4 regions of the Klebsiella sp. PL-2018 genome follow, and region 4 is predicted to be linked to each of the others. Evidence: riboswitches for the same ligand, from Rfam matches in the RefSeq annotation. Region 4 holds a riboswitch; each other region holds the start of a gene.

Region 1 (3,403 bases), 610 kb from region 4:
AACCTCACTATCGCGTTTATCCTTGATGCGCAGCTGGAGAGTGCGAACGCCCGCGACCAGCAGGCGTTCGATCCACGCGACGCTATCGACGACTGGATAAAGCCCCAGGCGGAAAGGGACGGATGGAAAATCGGGTTGATACATCAGGCTTCCTCCTTACGTAGATAGATTTCACCGCCGCGGGCGCGAAAGTTATCCGACATATCGGCCATCCCCACTTCGATGGTCTGCGCGGCGGCGTAGTCGCGAACTTCCTGGCTTATCTTCATTGAGCAGAATTTAGGGCCGCACATGGAGCAGAAGTGGGCCACTTTGCCTGACTCCTGCGGCAGGGTTTCGTCGTGGTAAGCGCGTGCGGTGAACGGGTCGAGCGCCAGATTAAACTGATCTTCCCAGCGGAACTCGAAGCGCGCTTTCGACATGGCGTTATCGCGGATCTGCGCGCCGGGGTGGCCTTTGGCGAGATCGGCGGCGTGGGCGGCAATTTTGTAGGTAATCAGACCCTGCTTAACGTCTTCTTTATTCGGCAGGCCGAGGTGCTCTTTTGGCGTCACGTAGCAGAGCATCGCGCAGCCGAACCAGCCGATCATGGCGGCGCCAATTCCCGAGGTGAAATGGTCATAGCCCGGCGCGATATCGGTGGTTAGCGGCCCTAAGGTGTAGAACGGCGCTTCGTGGCAGTGCTCCAGCTCTTCGGTCATATTGCGCTGAATCATCTGCATCGGCACGTGGCCCGGGCCCTCGATCATCACCTGTACGTCGTACTCCCAGGCGATTTTGGTCAGTTCGCCCAGGGTGTGCAGTTCGGCGAACTGCGCTTCGTCGTTGGCATCCTGAATCGAGCCGGGACGCAGACCGTCGCCCAATGACAGCGAGACGTCATAGGCGGCGCAGATTTCGCAGATTTCGCGGAAATGCTGGTAGAGGAAATTCTCTTTGTGATGGGACAGGCACCATTTCGCCATGATTGAGCCGCCGCGGGAGACGATGCCGGTCAGGCGCCTGGCGGTCATCGGCACGTAGCGCAGCAGCACGCCCGCATGGATGGTGAAGTAGTCCACCCCCTGTTCCGCCTGCTCGAGCAGCGTATCGCGGAAGGCTTCCCAGGTGAGATCTTCGGCGATCCCGTTGACCTTCTCCAGCGCCTGGTAGATCGGCACCGTACCGATCGGTACCGGACTATTGCGCAGGATCCACTCGCGGGTCTCGTGAATATAGCGGCCGGTGGAGAGGTCCATGACCGTATCCGCTCCCCAGCGCGTCGCCCACACCAGCTTCTCGACCTCTTCTTCAATCGACGAAGTGACCGCCGAGTTGCCGATATTGGCGTTAACCTTCACGAGGAAGTTGCGGCCAATAATCATCGGTTCGGATTCCGGATGATTAATATTGGCCGGGATAATCGCGCGCCCGGCGGCGACTTCAGCGCGCACAAACTCCGGGGTGATATTCTCCGGCAGCCGCGCGCCAAACCCAACGCCCGGATGCTGCTGGCGCAGCACTTCGCCACGAATACGCTCGCGGCCCATATTCTCGCGAATGGCGATGAACTCCATTTCCGGGGTGACAATCCCCTGACGGGCGTAGTGCAGCTGCGTCACGCATTTCCCGACGATGGCGCGCCTGGGCGTGAGCAGGCCGGTAAAGCGCAGTTCGTTGAGGCCATCATCCGCCAGCCGCTCTCTGGTATAGGCCGAGCTGCGATCGCTGAGTGCTTCGCAGTCGCGGCGCGCATCAATCCACGGCTGACGCAGTTTTGCCAGACCCTGCTGAACGTTAATCGCGACGTGCGGATCGCCATAGGGGCCGGAGGTGTCATAGACCGGAATAGCTTCGTTCGCTTCGTACTGAGGATTATCTTTGCTGCCGCCGATAAGCGTCGGGCTCAGCTGAATTTCGCGCATCGGTACGCGAATATCTTCCTGCAAACCGGGGATATAGATGCGCTGCGAATTGGGAAATGCGGTACCTTCCAGGGTGTCGATAAAGCGCTGGGCGCGTTCGCGTTGCTCTCGACGCGTGAGTTTGGTTGTAGACATAGCTCATTCCAGTTAAACAGGATATGGCTTGCCAGACGACGGATGGAGTAACAGATGCGATCGGCCCTGAAGAGGCAGATGCTAAACGCAGTTTACTCTTGTTCCCTTCGCAGGTATTAGCCTGATCAGGTTCCGCGGATCCCGAATTAACGGTCTCAGCCTTTTCCAGTGTGGAAAATGGGCACTCCGACAAGATGACATCCCCTCTCCGTGAGGGGGAATGTATGTAAACTACGCGTTAATGGCTCACAACTCAAGCGGTCGGCGCGATATTGTCGCTGACGTTGTCTTTGCGGCTGTGGGCGACGGCGAGGGCGATCAGGTTATCTTCCAGCGCAAAGCGCGCTTCCAGCGCTTCGCCGATATCCGACAGCGCCTGCTGGAACTCAAGGTAGTTATCGTGATCGATGGCGTTTTCGAGGCAGGAGTCGTAATAATCCATGATCTGCTGGGTATTGGCCTGCAGCTGTGGATAAATCTTAGTGGCGGCTAAAAGTGGCGTATCGCCTTCCAATTCGCCGATAAAGCGTTCATAAATATTAAAATGGCCGGAGGAGAGGTAGTCCACCAGGCTTTGACAAAAATCATCCAGCGCTTTCTCATTAAGCCGCATAAATGATTCTTTGCCGGGCTTCAGGCCAACCAGGTTGTAGTAAGCCACAAGCAAATGCTTACGTACTTGTAGCCAGCGATCGACCAGTTTATTGCTGCCTCCAACACGTTCCGTCAGGTTTTCCAGCTGGTTTAACATGGTTGACTCCGCAAGGTTTTAAGAGAAATACGTTGCTCACCAAAATGTAAATTTAATGTTAAAAGTGCCAGTAAAATAAAGGTAGTGCAATAGATATGGATCGTATTATTGAAAAATTAGATCGCGGCTGGTGGATCGTCAGCCACGAACAGAAATTATGGTTGCCCGACGGAGAATTGCCCTACGGCGAAGCGGTAAATTTTAATCTTGCGGGGCAGCCCGCGCTGCGAATCGGAGAATGGCAGGGCGATCCGGTGTGGCTGGTACGCCAGGATCGCCGGCATGAGATGGGATCGCTGCGCCAGGTGCTCGATCAGGATGCTGGCCTTTTTCAACTGGCAGGACGCGGGATCCAGCTGGCGGAGTTCTACCGCTCGCATAAATTCTGCGGCTACTGCGGCCATCCGATGCACCCAAGCAAAACCGAGTGGGCAATGCTGTGCAGCCACTGCCGCGAACGCTACTACCCGCAAATCGCCCCGTGCATTATCGTCGCCATCCGTCGGGATGATTCTATCCTGCTGGCGCAGCATACTCGCCATCGTAATGGCGTGCATACGGTGCTGGCCGGGTTTGTCGAAGTCGGCGAAACCCTGGAGCAGACCGTTGCCCG
Region 2 (3,403 bases), 2.8 Mb from region 4:
TCCTGATTCCGCCTGATAGCCCAGCTGCTCCAGGGCATCAGCTTCCAGATTGCGCGCCTCCAGATTACCGGGATCGGCGAAGACAATTTTGCTGACTACCTGAGCTACCCAGCGATAGTTGCCCTGGTTGTAATCTTCTTTGGCTTTCTTGAGGATAGCGTCGGCGCCGCCCATATAATCAACGAACTTCTTCGCCGCTTCTTCCGGCGGCAGCTCGTCCAGCGTAGCCGGGTTGCCGTCGAACCAGCCGAGATAGAGGACGTAGGTAGCCTTCACGTCATGGCTGACGGAGCCGTAGTAGCCGCGGTTGGCCCAGGTATTGGCCAGGCTGTCCGGCAGCTTGAATTTGGCGGCGATCTCATCGCGGGTCAGGCCCTCGTTGGCCATGCGCAGAGTCTGGTCATTAATGTACCGATACAGGTCGCGCTGGCTCTTCAGCAGGTTAACCACGTTCTCATTACCCCAGGTCGGCCAGTGGTGCTGGGCCATAATGATTTCAGCCTTGTCGCCCCAGCGCACAATGGCGGCGTTGATATATTTCGACCACGGCAGCGGTTCACGAATTTTCGCCCCGCGCAGCGAGTAGGTGTTATGCAGGGTATGGGTGACATCTTCGGCGGATTCAATGAGCTTCTTCTCTTCGATATACCACAGCATTTCCGACGGTGCTTCCGAGCCCGGCGCCAGCATAAAATCGTAGGTCAGGCCGTCGATGGTCTCTTTCTGACCATCTTTCTCGATGATATTGGTGGGAGCGATCAGCGTGACGGTGCCGGCAGAGGTCGTGGTGCCGAGACCTGCGCCAACCTGGCCGGTGGCATCCGGTTTGAGCAGGTTGCCGTACATATAGCTGGCGCGACGGCTCATCACGTTACCGGCCATAATATTTTCAGCAACGGCAGCTTCCATAAAACCGGAAGGTGCGTAGATTTTGACTTTGCCGGATTTGACATCGGCTTCATCGACCACGCCGCGCACGCCGCCGTAATGGTCAACGTGGCTGTGGGTGTAGATCACCGCAACGACCGGCTTATTGCCGCGATTTTTGTAATACAGATCCATTCCGACCTTTGCGGTCTCCGCTGATACCAGCGGATCCACAACCGTGATGCCCTCTTTACCTTCAATGATGGTCATATTGGAGAGATCGAGGTTGCGGATCTGGTACACGCCTTCGGTCACTTCAAACAGGCCGCTGATATTGATGAGCTGGGATTGACGCCAGAGGCTGGGGTTGACCGTATCCGGCGCCTTTTCCCTCTCTTTGATAAAGGCGTACTGCTGCGGGTTCCAGATAACGTTGCCCTGTTCACCTTTAATCACTTCCGTAGGAAGCGCGGCAATAAAACCTTTATGCGCGTTGGTAAAGTCGGTGTTGTCGGAGAAGGGGAGCTGTTTATACAGCGCGTCGTTTGCCTGTTTGGTCGCCGCAGCGGCTTCTTTCGGCGACGTTTCGGCCCAGCTGGTCACAGGGAGAGTCGAGATAATTCCTGCCAGAGCCAGACTTTTCATAATCGGTGTTAATTTCATCGGAATCCTCATGGTTTTACGCTGATTCACTCGTTAATTTCGATATGACGTCGGGTTACATCCTGTAACGCCTCCTAAACTATAAACACGTATCTGCAAAAGTGTTTGTTTTGTTAATTATTTGATTGCTTATTGTTAATTTTGAATTGCCTTGCGCTTGTATACCTACGCCGGGCCGGCTTGCGTTGTCCCGCGACTTACCGTAACCTGCCCGCTGAGAACGTTTTTATCTCTCAATGACTCGGGGTGCCCTTCCTTGTGAAGGCTGAGAAAAACCCGTACCACCTGATCTGGATAATGCCAGCGTAGGGAAGTCAGAGACCGCAGGGTCGTCGCTTCTTCATCGCCTGGCGGGAGCAAACGATGTCTGACCTGCTGAACCCCGCGCATATTGCCCATCTGCGGCACCTTTTTCACCGCCATTCTCCTCTTGTTCACTGCATGACCAACGACGTGGTGCAGACCTTTACCGCCAACGTCCTGTTAGCGATTGGCGCATCCCCGGCGATGGTTATCGACCCGGACGAAGCCAGCCAGTTTGCCGCCATTGCCGATGCGCTGCTGATTAATGTCGGTACGCTGACGGTTGAACGCGCGGCGGCGATGCGTGCGGCGGCGCGCAGCGCGCAGCAGGCGGGTAAGCCGTGGGCGCTGGACCCGGTGGCGGTCGGCGTGCTGACCTTACGGACAGAATTTTGCCGGGAGCTGCTGGCGCTGCAGCCTGCCGCCGTTCGCGGTAATGCGTCGGAAATTATGGCCCTGGCCGGAATGAGCGGCGGCGGGCGCGGCGTCGATACGACCGATACCGCCGCCGCAGCGCTGCCCGCAGCCCAGGCGTTAGCCCGCCAGCTGAATACCGTGGTCGCGGTGACCGGGGAGGTTGATTACGTCACCGACGGCCAGCGCATTCGCATGGTCACCGGCGGCGATCCGCTGATGACCCGGGTGGTCGGCACCGGCTGCGCGCTGTCGGCGGTGGTTGCCGCCGCTGCGGCGATGCCCGGCGATCGGCTGGAGAACGTGGCCGCGGCCTGCGGTCTGATGAAGCTTGCGGGGGGAAAAGCGGCGCTGCAGGGCGGCCCCGGCAGCTTTACTCCCGCCTTCCTCGATGCGCTCTATGCGGGAGGCGATCTGTGAAACGAATTAATGCGCTAACCATCGCCGGCACCGACCCGAGCGGCGGCGCGGGGATCCAGGCGGATCTCAAAACCTTCTCGGCGCTGGGCGCTTACGGCTGCTCGGTCATCACCGCGCTGGTGGCGCAAAACACCCGCGGCGTCCAGTCGGTGTACCGGATAGAGCCTGATTTTGTCGCCGCACAGCTCGATTCCGTTTTCAGCGATGTGCGCATCGATACCACCAAAATCGGGATGCTGGCGGAAACCGATATCGTCGAGGCGGTGGCGGAACGGCTGGCGCGTTATCAGATTAAAAATGTGGTGCTGGATACCGTCATGCTGGCGAAAAGCGGCGATCCGCTGCTCTCAGCCTCGGCGGTAGAGACGCTGCGCCAGCGCCTGCTGCCGCAGGTCTCGCTGATCACCCCGAACCTGCCGGAGGCGGCGGCGCTGCTGGCTGCGCCGCATGCCAGAACGGAACAGGAGATGCTGGAGCAGGGCAGAGCGCTGCTGGGCATGGGCTGCGGAGCGGTATTAATGAAAGGCGGCCATCTGGATGATGCGGAAAGCCCGGACTGGCTCTTTACCCGCGATGGGGAGCAGCGCTTTACCGCGCCGAGAGTCCAGACCAAAAACACCCACGGTACCGGCTGTACGCTGTCAGCGGCGCTGGCGGCCCTGCGTCCGCGTTATGAGGATTGGGGGCGAACCGTGGCGGAAGCCAAGGGCTGGCTCTCGGCGGCGCTGGCGCAGGC
Region 3 (3,403 bases), 2.0 Mb from region 4:
TTCTATTCGGGTATGGACCCCATCAGCTGGCTGGATCGCCATTTTGATCGCCTTGACTACCTGCACTTTAAAGATGTCGACCCGCAGGTGTTCAGGAGCGTGATTTCCCGCGGCATCGACTTCTTCTCCGCCTGCGCGGAGGGGGTGATGTGCCCGCTCGGCAGCGGCGCCATTGATTATCCGGCGGTGCGCGCCTTTCTCGACAAGCGGGGCTATCAGGGCTGGATCACCATTGAGCAAGAGCGCGATCCGCGCAACGTCGAGGGCAGCCTGCAGGCGGTCACGGAAAGCCTGCGCTACCTGCGCTCGGTTGGTTTTTAATCGGGAGAAAACACATGATTAACGGTATTAAACCTGTTGGCCGCTCCTTGCGCTGGGGTATGGTGGGCGGCGGCGGAAGCAGCCAGATTGGCTATATTCACCGCTCTGCGGCGCTGCGTGACGGATCGTTTACCCTGCTGGCCGGAGCCTTTGATATTGACCCACGGCGCGGGCGCGAGTTTGGCCAGCAGCTGGGCGTGGAGGCCGGGCGCTGTTACCCCGACTACGAAACGTTGTTTCGCGAAGAGGCGGCGCGGGAAGACGGCATTGAAGCGGTCTCCATCGCCACGCCAAACAACACCCACTACGCCATTTGCCGCGCGGCGCTGGAGGCCGGACTGCATGTGGTCTGCGAAAAACCGCTCTGTTTTACCGGCGAAGAGGCCGATGCGCTGGTGGCCCTGAGCGAAAAGCAGCGCAAAATCATCGGCGTCACCTACGGCTACGCCGGGCATCAGCTGATTCTCCAGGCGCGGCAGATGATTGAACAGGGGCTACTGGGCGAGATCCGCATCATCAATATGCAGTTCGCCCACGGTTTCCATAACCAGCCGGTAGAGCAGGATAACCCCAGCACCCGCTGGCGGGTGGACCCGAAATTTGTCGGTCCCAGCTACGTGCTGGGCGATCTGGCCACCCACCCGCTGTTCCTGGCGGAGACCATGGCGCCGAAGCTCAATATCACTCGCCTGATGTGCTCCCGCCAGAGCTTTGTCAAAAGCCGCGCGCCGCTGGAGGATAACGCGCATGTGCTGATGGAGTACGACAACGGCGCCGTAGGGTCGATGTGGTGCTCGGCGGTCAACAGCGGCTCAATGCACGGACAGAAGGTCCGCATCGTCGGGGAGAAAGCCAGCCTGGAGTGGTGGGATGAACAGCCGAACCAGCTGCGCTACGAAATTCAGGGCGAGCCGGTGCGCATCCTCGAACGCGGAATGTCCTATCTCGATCCGCTGGCCCTGCAGGACGACCGGATCGGCGGCGGCCATCCCGAAGGGCTGTTTGAGGCCTGGTCGAATCTGTATCGCCGCTTTGCCATCGCCATGGATGCCACCGACCGTCGCGACGCGGCTTTGCTGGAAAACTTCTGGTATCCGGATGCCAGAGCCGGGGCGCTCGGCGTGCACTGGGTCGAGAAGTGCGTACGTTCAGCAGACAGCGGCGCCAGCTGGGTAGAATTTCACTGATCCTTTGATAATACGCGCCCGGCAAGGCATCAGCCGCCGCCGGGCTGCCGCGATGTACAAAGCCCTTTCTCGCGACACTCACACGTGACAACGTCACCTTTCCTCATAAAATTCACAGCATTGTAATCAAAAAGGGAATGTCGTATAACAGGGGCCAAACCGAGGGGTGTCCCGTGAGGGCTGAGATGGCGTAAGCCGAACCCTTTGAACCTGATCTGGGTCATGCCAGCGAAGGGACGGGTCGGCATTTCCGCCAGTTTTGCGCCATTGCCTGTTCACACTTCTTTCAGCACGCCCGGATCTCCCTTTTTTTCAGGAGGTCCTGTGATTCTTCCCGCGTTTACCCAGGGTATTTATGGTCGTCTGCGTCAGCAGGCCGGCGCCGACTGGCAGCACTACGTCGCCCACCCCTTCCTGCGCCAGCTCGCCAACGGTACCCTCCCCGAGCCCGCTTTTCGCCGCTATCTGACGCAGGACTATCTGTTTCTGATCCACTTCGCCCGCAGCTACGCCCTGCTGGTCAGCAAGCTGCGCACCCTGGCGGAAATGCGCGCTGCCGCCGCGTCGATGAACGCCATTCTCGACGAACTGCCGCTCCACGTTGGCTACTGCCGGGAATGGGGGCTGGATGAAGCGACGATGGCCGCCGAAACGGAAGCCGCGGAAACCGTCAACTACACCCGCTACGTACTGGACATTGGCCACTCCGGCGACGCCCTGGATCTGCTGGCGGCGCTGATGCCCTGCGTGGCCGGCTACGCGGAAATCGGCCTCGGCCTGCTGCACGATCCGGCGACCCGGCTGACCGCCAATCCTTATGACTCGTGGATCCGCAACTACGGCGATGAGGGTTACCTGAACGGCGTCAATAACGCCATCGGCCTGCTGGAAACCCTCTGGCAGCAGCGCGGCGGTGAGGCGCGTTTCGCTGAACTCAGCGCTATTTTCACCACCGCCACGCGTCTGGAGGCTAACTTCTGGCAGATGGGCCTTAACGCCGTCGCGGAGCGCCCGGCGTGACGGCTCCCGGAATTGAGGTGCACGGCCTGGGCCTGCGCTTTGGCTCGCGGCAGATCTTCGACAATCTGACGTTCACTATCCCCGGCGGCCAGTGGGTATCGCTGCTGGGGGCCAGCGGCGCCGGAAAGACCAGCCTGCTGCGTATTATCGCCGGGCTGGCAAAAGCCACCGCCGGTGAGGTTCGCGCCAGCGACGGGCAGCCAATAAACAAGCGGCTGGCGTGGATGGGGCAAAAAGATCTGCTGTATCCGTGGTTAAGCGTGCGCGACAACGTCTCGCTTGGCGCGCGTCTGCGCGGGGAGCGCGTGGACCATCGGCGGGTTGCCGAGCTGTTACAGCAGGTTGGCCTTGAACACTGCGCCGGCGACCGCCCGGCCGCCCTCTCAGGCGGCATGCGCCAGCGTGCGGCGCTGGCGCGTACGCTCTACGAAGACCGGCCCATCGTGCTGATGGACGAGCCCTTTTCCGCGCTCGACACGATTACCCGCACGCGCATTCAGACCCTGGCCGCCGGGCTGCTGGTAAACCGCACCGTCGTGCTGATCACCCACGACCCGATGGAAGCCTGCCGCCTGAGCCACCGTCTGCTGGTCCTTTCCCCCGCTCCCGGCGGGATTGACGACGGGCATCACCTCTCCGGCATGCCGCCGCGAGCGCCGGACGACCCGGCGCTGTTGGCCAGCCAGGCGGAGCTGCTGCAACAGCTCATAAGGGCTAACGGATGAGCGCAAAACTGTTTCGCGCCGCCGTGGTGTTCTGCGGCCTGCTGCTGCTCTGGTGGCTGGCGACCCGCAGCGGCATTCCCGCTTTCCTGCTGCCTTCCCCCTCGGCGGTGGCAAGCGCTCTGTGGGTCAACCGCGCGTACCTCGGCGAAC
Region 4 (3,403 bases):
GCTTAAGAGCCCGGCGGCAAGCGCGATACGCAGCGACGTCCACAGCGCCTGCCATAGCGCCGGCTGATGCAGCACGCTCAGCAGATTGCTGTTCAGCCCGTCGCCTATCACCGCCAGCAGCGGCGGCAGCAGCAGTAAAAGCGCCGCGCCAATCAGCGCCGCGTCGCACAGCCGGCTGTACAGCCGGTCGTCGGGATCGCGCCAGCCGCGAATATGGCTGGCCCCGATGGCGAGGGCTTTACTCAGGCGCTGGCTAAGCAGCACCAGCCCGAGGCAGCAGACCATCTGAATAAGCGCCAGCATCGCCGCGCGCGCCGGGTCGTAGTCGAAATTAAGGGCCTGGTAAATCGCCAGTTCGATGGTGGTCGCCCGCGGGCCGCCGCCCAGCGACAGCACGGTCGCAAAGCTGGCGAAACAGAGCATAAAGATCAGCGCCGCGACCGGTGGAATTTGCCGGCGCAGCCACGGCCACTCGACCAGCCGGAAGAAGACGTAGCCGCGCATGCCGAGCTGGGCGGCGATTTGCCGCTGTTCGCCGGGGATATTTTCCAGCGTCTGCAGCAGCAGGCGCGTGGCCATCGGCATATTAAAGAATACGTGCGCCAGCAGGATCCCCTGTAGCCCGTAGGGCGAGAATTCCCATTGCCAGCCAAAAACGTGGCATAGCTGGGCCAGCCAGCCCTGACGACCGTAGACGCTAAGAATGCCGAAGACCGCCACCAGTACCGGCAGAATTAAGGTCATCGCGCAAAGGCGCAGCAGCAGCGTGCGCCCGGGGAAGCGCCGCCGGTACAGGGCGCGGGCGAGGAATATCGCCGGTAGCACCGAAAAAAGCGCGGAAAGGAAGGCCTGCCAGAAGGAGAAACGCACCACGTGCCAGAGATAGCTGTCGCGGATAAGCGCGTTCCAGGAGGTCTCCGGGGCGCTGAACCATAGCGCCAGAAAGGCGGCCAGCGCCACGACGACCAGCACGATGGCCGCCGTGAGTCCCGGCAGGAGCCAGCCGAAAGCTAGCGGCTGACGGCGCGTTGCCATGCGCTAATCCAGTTCTGACGTTCGGCGGCCACCTGTTGCGGTGTGAATTCGAGGGTCGTTTGCGGTTTCATCAGCGCGTCAAAGCCTGCCGGAAGCGCAACCGTCGTCACCGGATACATCCAGTTGCCGGTGGGGATCGCGTTCTGGAAGCCCGGCGATACCATAAATTTAAGGAACTTTTCCGCCAGCTCCGGCTGTTTGCTGGCCGCGGTGCGGGCGGCTACCTCAACCTGCAGGTAGTGGCCTTCAGCGAAGTTTGCCGCGGCGTAGTTATCTTTTTTCTCTTCGATAATGTGGTAAGCCGGGGAGGTGGTGTAGCTCAGCACCAGATCGCTTTCGCCTTTCAGGAACAGGCCGTAGGCTTCGCTCCAGCCCTTGGTAACGGTAACGGTTTTCGCCGCCAGCTTCTGCCAGGCTTCCGGCGCTTTATCGCCGTAGACTTTTTGCATCCACAGCAGCAGGCCCAGGCCCGGCGTACTGGTGCGCGGATCTTCATAAATCACCCGCCATTTTTGCTCGCCCTCAACCAGCTCTTTCAGGCTTTTCGGCGGATTTTTCAGCTTGTTTTTATCGTAAACAAAGGCGAAGTAGCCGTAATCGAACGGCACGAAGGTGTCGTTGTCCCAGCCGCCGGGCACGCTGACCGCGCTGGCCGGGACGCCGCTTTTGGCGAACAGCTTGCTTTGCGAAGCGGCTTCCAGCAGGTTGTTATCCAGTCCCAGCACCACGTCGGCTTTGCTGTTTTTGCCTTCCATTCGCAGGCGGTTGAGCAGCGAGACGCCATCTTCCAGTGCCACGAACTTCAGCTCGCAGCCGCAGTCGGCTTCAAAGGCTTTTTTAACCGCCGGGCCCGGGCCCCAGTCGGCGGAGAACGAGTCGTAGGTATAAACGGTGAGCAGCGGTTTGGCAAAAACGGGCGCGGCGACCAGCGCCAGCAGGGGGAGTAATTTTTTCAACACTTTGCACCTCAGAAAAAGGGGTGGCAAAGGATTTTGAGAGGGCCTCAAATCCCTTCGCCGGCGTTATCCGGATCAGGTTCGACGGGTATTTTCTCAGCCCATACGCTTTATCTTCGGGTTGCTTCTGCGCTAACCGCGCGTTGAGGCAACTTGAATGAGATTGCGTATGTTTATTAGCACCCCGTTGAGAACGGCAGTTAGTGTAATGATTTTGTTTGCCAACGGAAAGCATTACGGCTCCGGCGGCGCGAACCACGCGGACTTAAAGTCAAACCAGCCGAGCGTGTTCATGCGTACGCCGCGCATGCTGCGCTGCCCCTGGATCATCAGCCAGTGGTGGATCAGCGGCACCACGGTTTGATTGGCCAACAGCTGCTGACTCCAGGTGGCCGGGTTCAGCTCGCCCGCGCGCCAGCGAGCGGCGTCATGTTCCCAGTCGATGGGGATACAGTTGCGAATCAGCGGAACTTCATACAGCCAGGCAAACAGGGAGAAATCGATCGGCAGCGTAAAGTTGGCGCTGTTGAGCCAAACGTCGCTGACCACCTCCCCGCGGTGCCACTCCTGATACTCCAGCTCCTGGATCTCCAGCTTAACCTGATGCTCGGCCAGCAGCGTTGCCATGATCCCGCCCATCACGCGATGCTCGACGTGATCCTGGTAGTAGGTCAGCCTGACTGTCTCAAGGCCGGCAGGCTTCTCGCAGGCGTGGCTGCGCGCATGATGCCAGCGGGGCAGCAGGCCATACGCCGGGAACCAGTTGCCCTGATAGTGCTCGCCGGCGTGATAGAGCAGGTTAGCGGGCTGGAACACATAGCTTAGCCACTGGCGTACCGCGCTGTTACCGCCCAGCGGGCTGCGGGCGTCGAACAGCAGGTAATAACACCCCTCTTCCAGGCGGCTTTCCACCGCTTTTTCGCTTTGCGTGGTGCCCTGTAACGTCAACCCGCCGTTGGGTTCTTCGCTGATTTCCGGCAGGACCCAGACGTTCACTTCATCGATCAGCGCCCGGTAGCCGAAATAGTCATCGAAGGCGTGAATTTTGAGCTGATTCTGGTTATTACGCACAACCGAGTAGGGCCCGGTCCCCACGGGGATACTGGAGAAATTCTCCATCGTTCGCCACTCATGCGGAAGGATCATGGCCGGGACCTGGCTTAACAACCACGGCAGCCAGCGGTCGGGCTGGCGGAGATGAATGTCGAGGGTCCATGCGGTGGGAGAGTCGATGCGCTCAATATGAGAGAACAGCGGCAGGGCGTTGCTGCGCTGCAGAGAGGTGATGACATCTTCCATCTCCAGCTCTCGTCCATGATGAAAATGAATCCCCGGACGCAGAAAAAAGCGCCAGTGGGTGGGGGCGATCTGCTGCCAATGGTGAGCAATATCGGCCTCCAGTTCCCCATTTT

The links. A riboswitch is a leader RNA that binds a small molecule or an ion and turns the genes downstream of it on or off. The one in region 4 is predicted to bind thiamine pyrophosphate.
Region 1: another riboswitch for thiamine pyrophosphate. It lies ahead of thiC (phosphomethylpyrimidine synthase ThiC); the one in region 4 lies ahead of thiB (thiamine ABC transporter substrate binding subunit).
Region 2: another riboswitch for thiamine pyrophosphate. It lies ahead of thiM (hydroxyethylthiazole kinase); the one in region 4 lies ahead of thiB (thiamine ABC transporter substrate binding subunit).
Region 3: another riboswitch for thiamine pyrophosphate. It lies ahead of MKleb_RS13830 (TenA family protein); the one in region 4 lies ahead of thiB (thiamine ABC transporter substrate binding subunit).

The regions. Positions count from the first base shown of each region.
Region 1 is NZ_CP077673.1:327,042-330,444, forward strand. Features, by position in the region: gene thiE (thiamine phosphate synthase) at 1-144, opposite strand, end outside; gene thiC (phosphomethylpyrimidine synthase ThiC) at 144-2,039, opposite strand; TPP riboswitch at 2,125-2,238, opposite strand; gene MKleb_RS01520 (Rsd/AlgQ family anti-sigma factor) at 2,293-2,790, opposite strand; gene nudC (NAD(+) diphosphatase) at 2,886-3,403, shown strand, end outside.
Region 2 is NZ_CP077673.1:3,940,159-3,943,561, reverse strand. Features, by position in the region: gene MKleb_RS18395 (alkyl/aryl-sulfatase) at 1-1,530, opposite strand, end outside; TPP riboswitch at 1,763-1,859, shown strand; gene thiM (hydroxyethylthiazole kinase) at 1,894-2,667, shown strand; gene thiD (bifunctional hydroxymethylpyrimidine kinase/phosphomethylpyrimidine kinase) at 2,664-3,403, shown strand, end outside.
Region 3 is NZ_CP077673.1:2,971,272-2,974,674, forward strand. Features, by position in the region: gene MKleb_RS13820 (sugar phosphate isomerase/epimerase family protein) at 1-321, shown strand, start outside; gene MKleb_RS13825 (Gfo/Idh/MocA family protein) at 336-1,508, shown strand; TPP riboswitch at 1,661-1,762, shown strand; gene MKleb_RS13830 (TenA family protein) at 1,833-2,528, shown strand; gene MKleb_RS13835 (ABC transporter ATP-binding protein) at 2,525-3,253, shown strand; gene MKleb_RS13840 (ABC transporter permease) at 3,250-3,403, shown strand, end outside.
Region 4 is NZ_CP077673.1:937,390-940,792, forward strand. Features, by position in the region: gene thiP (thiamine/thiamine pyrophosphate ABC transporter permease ThiP) at 1-1,035, opposite strand, end outside; gene thiB (thiamine ABC transporter substrate binding subunit) at 1,011-1,994, opposite strand; TPP riboswitch at 2,026-2,188, opposite strand; gene sgrR (HTH-type transcriptional regulator SgrR) at 2,226-3,403, opposite strand, start outside.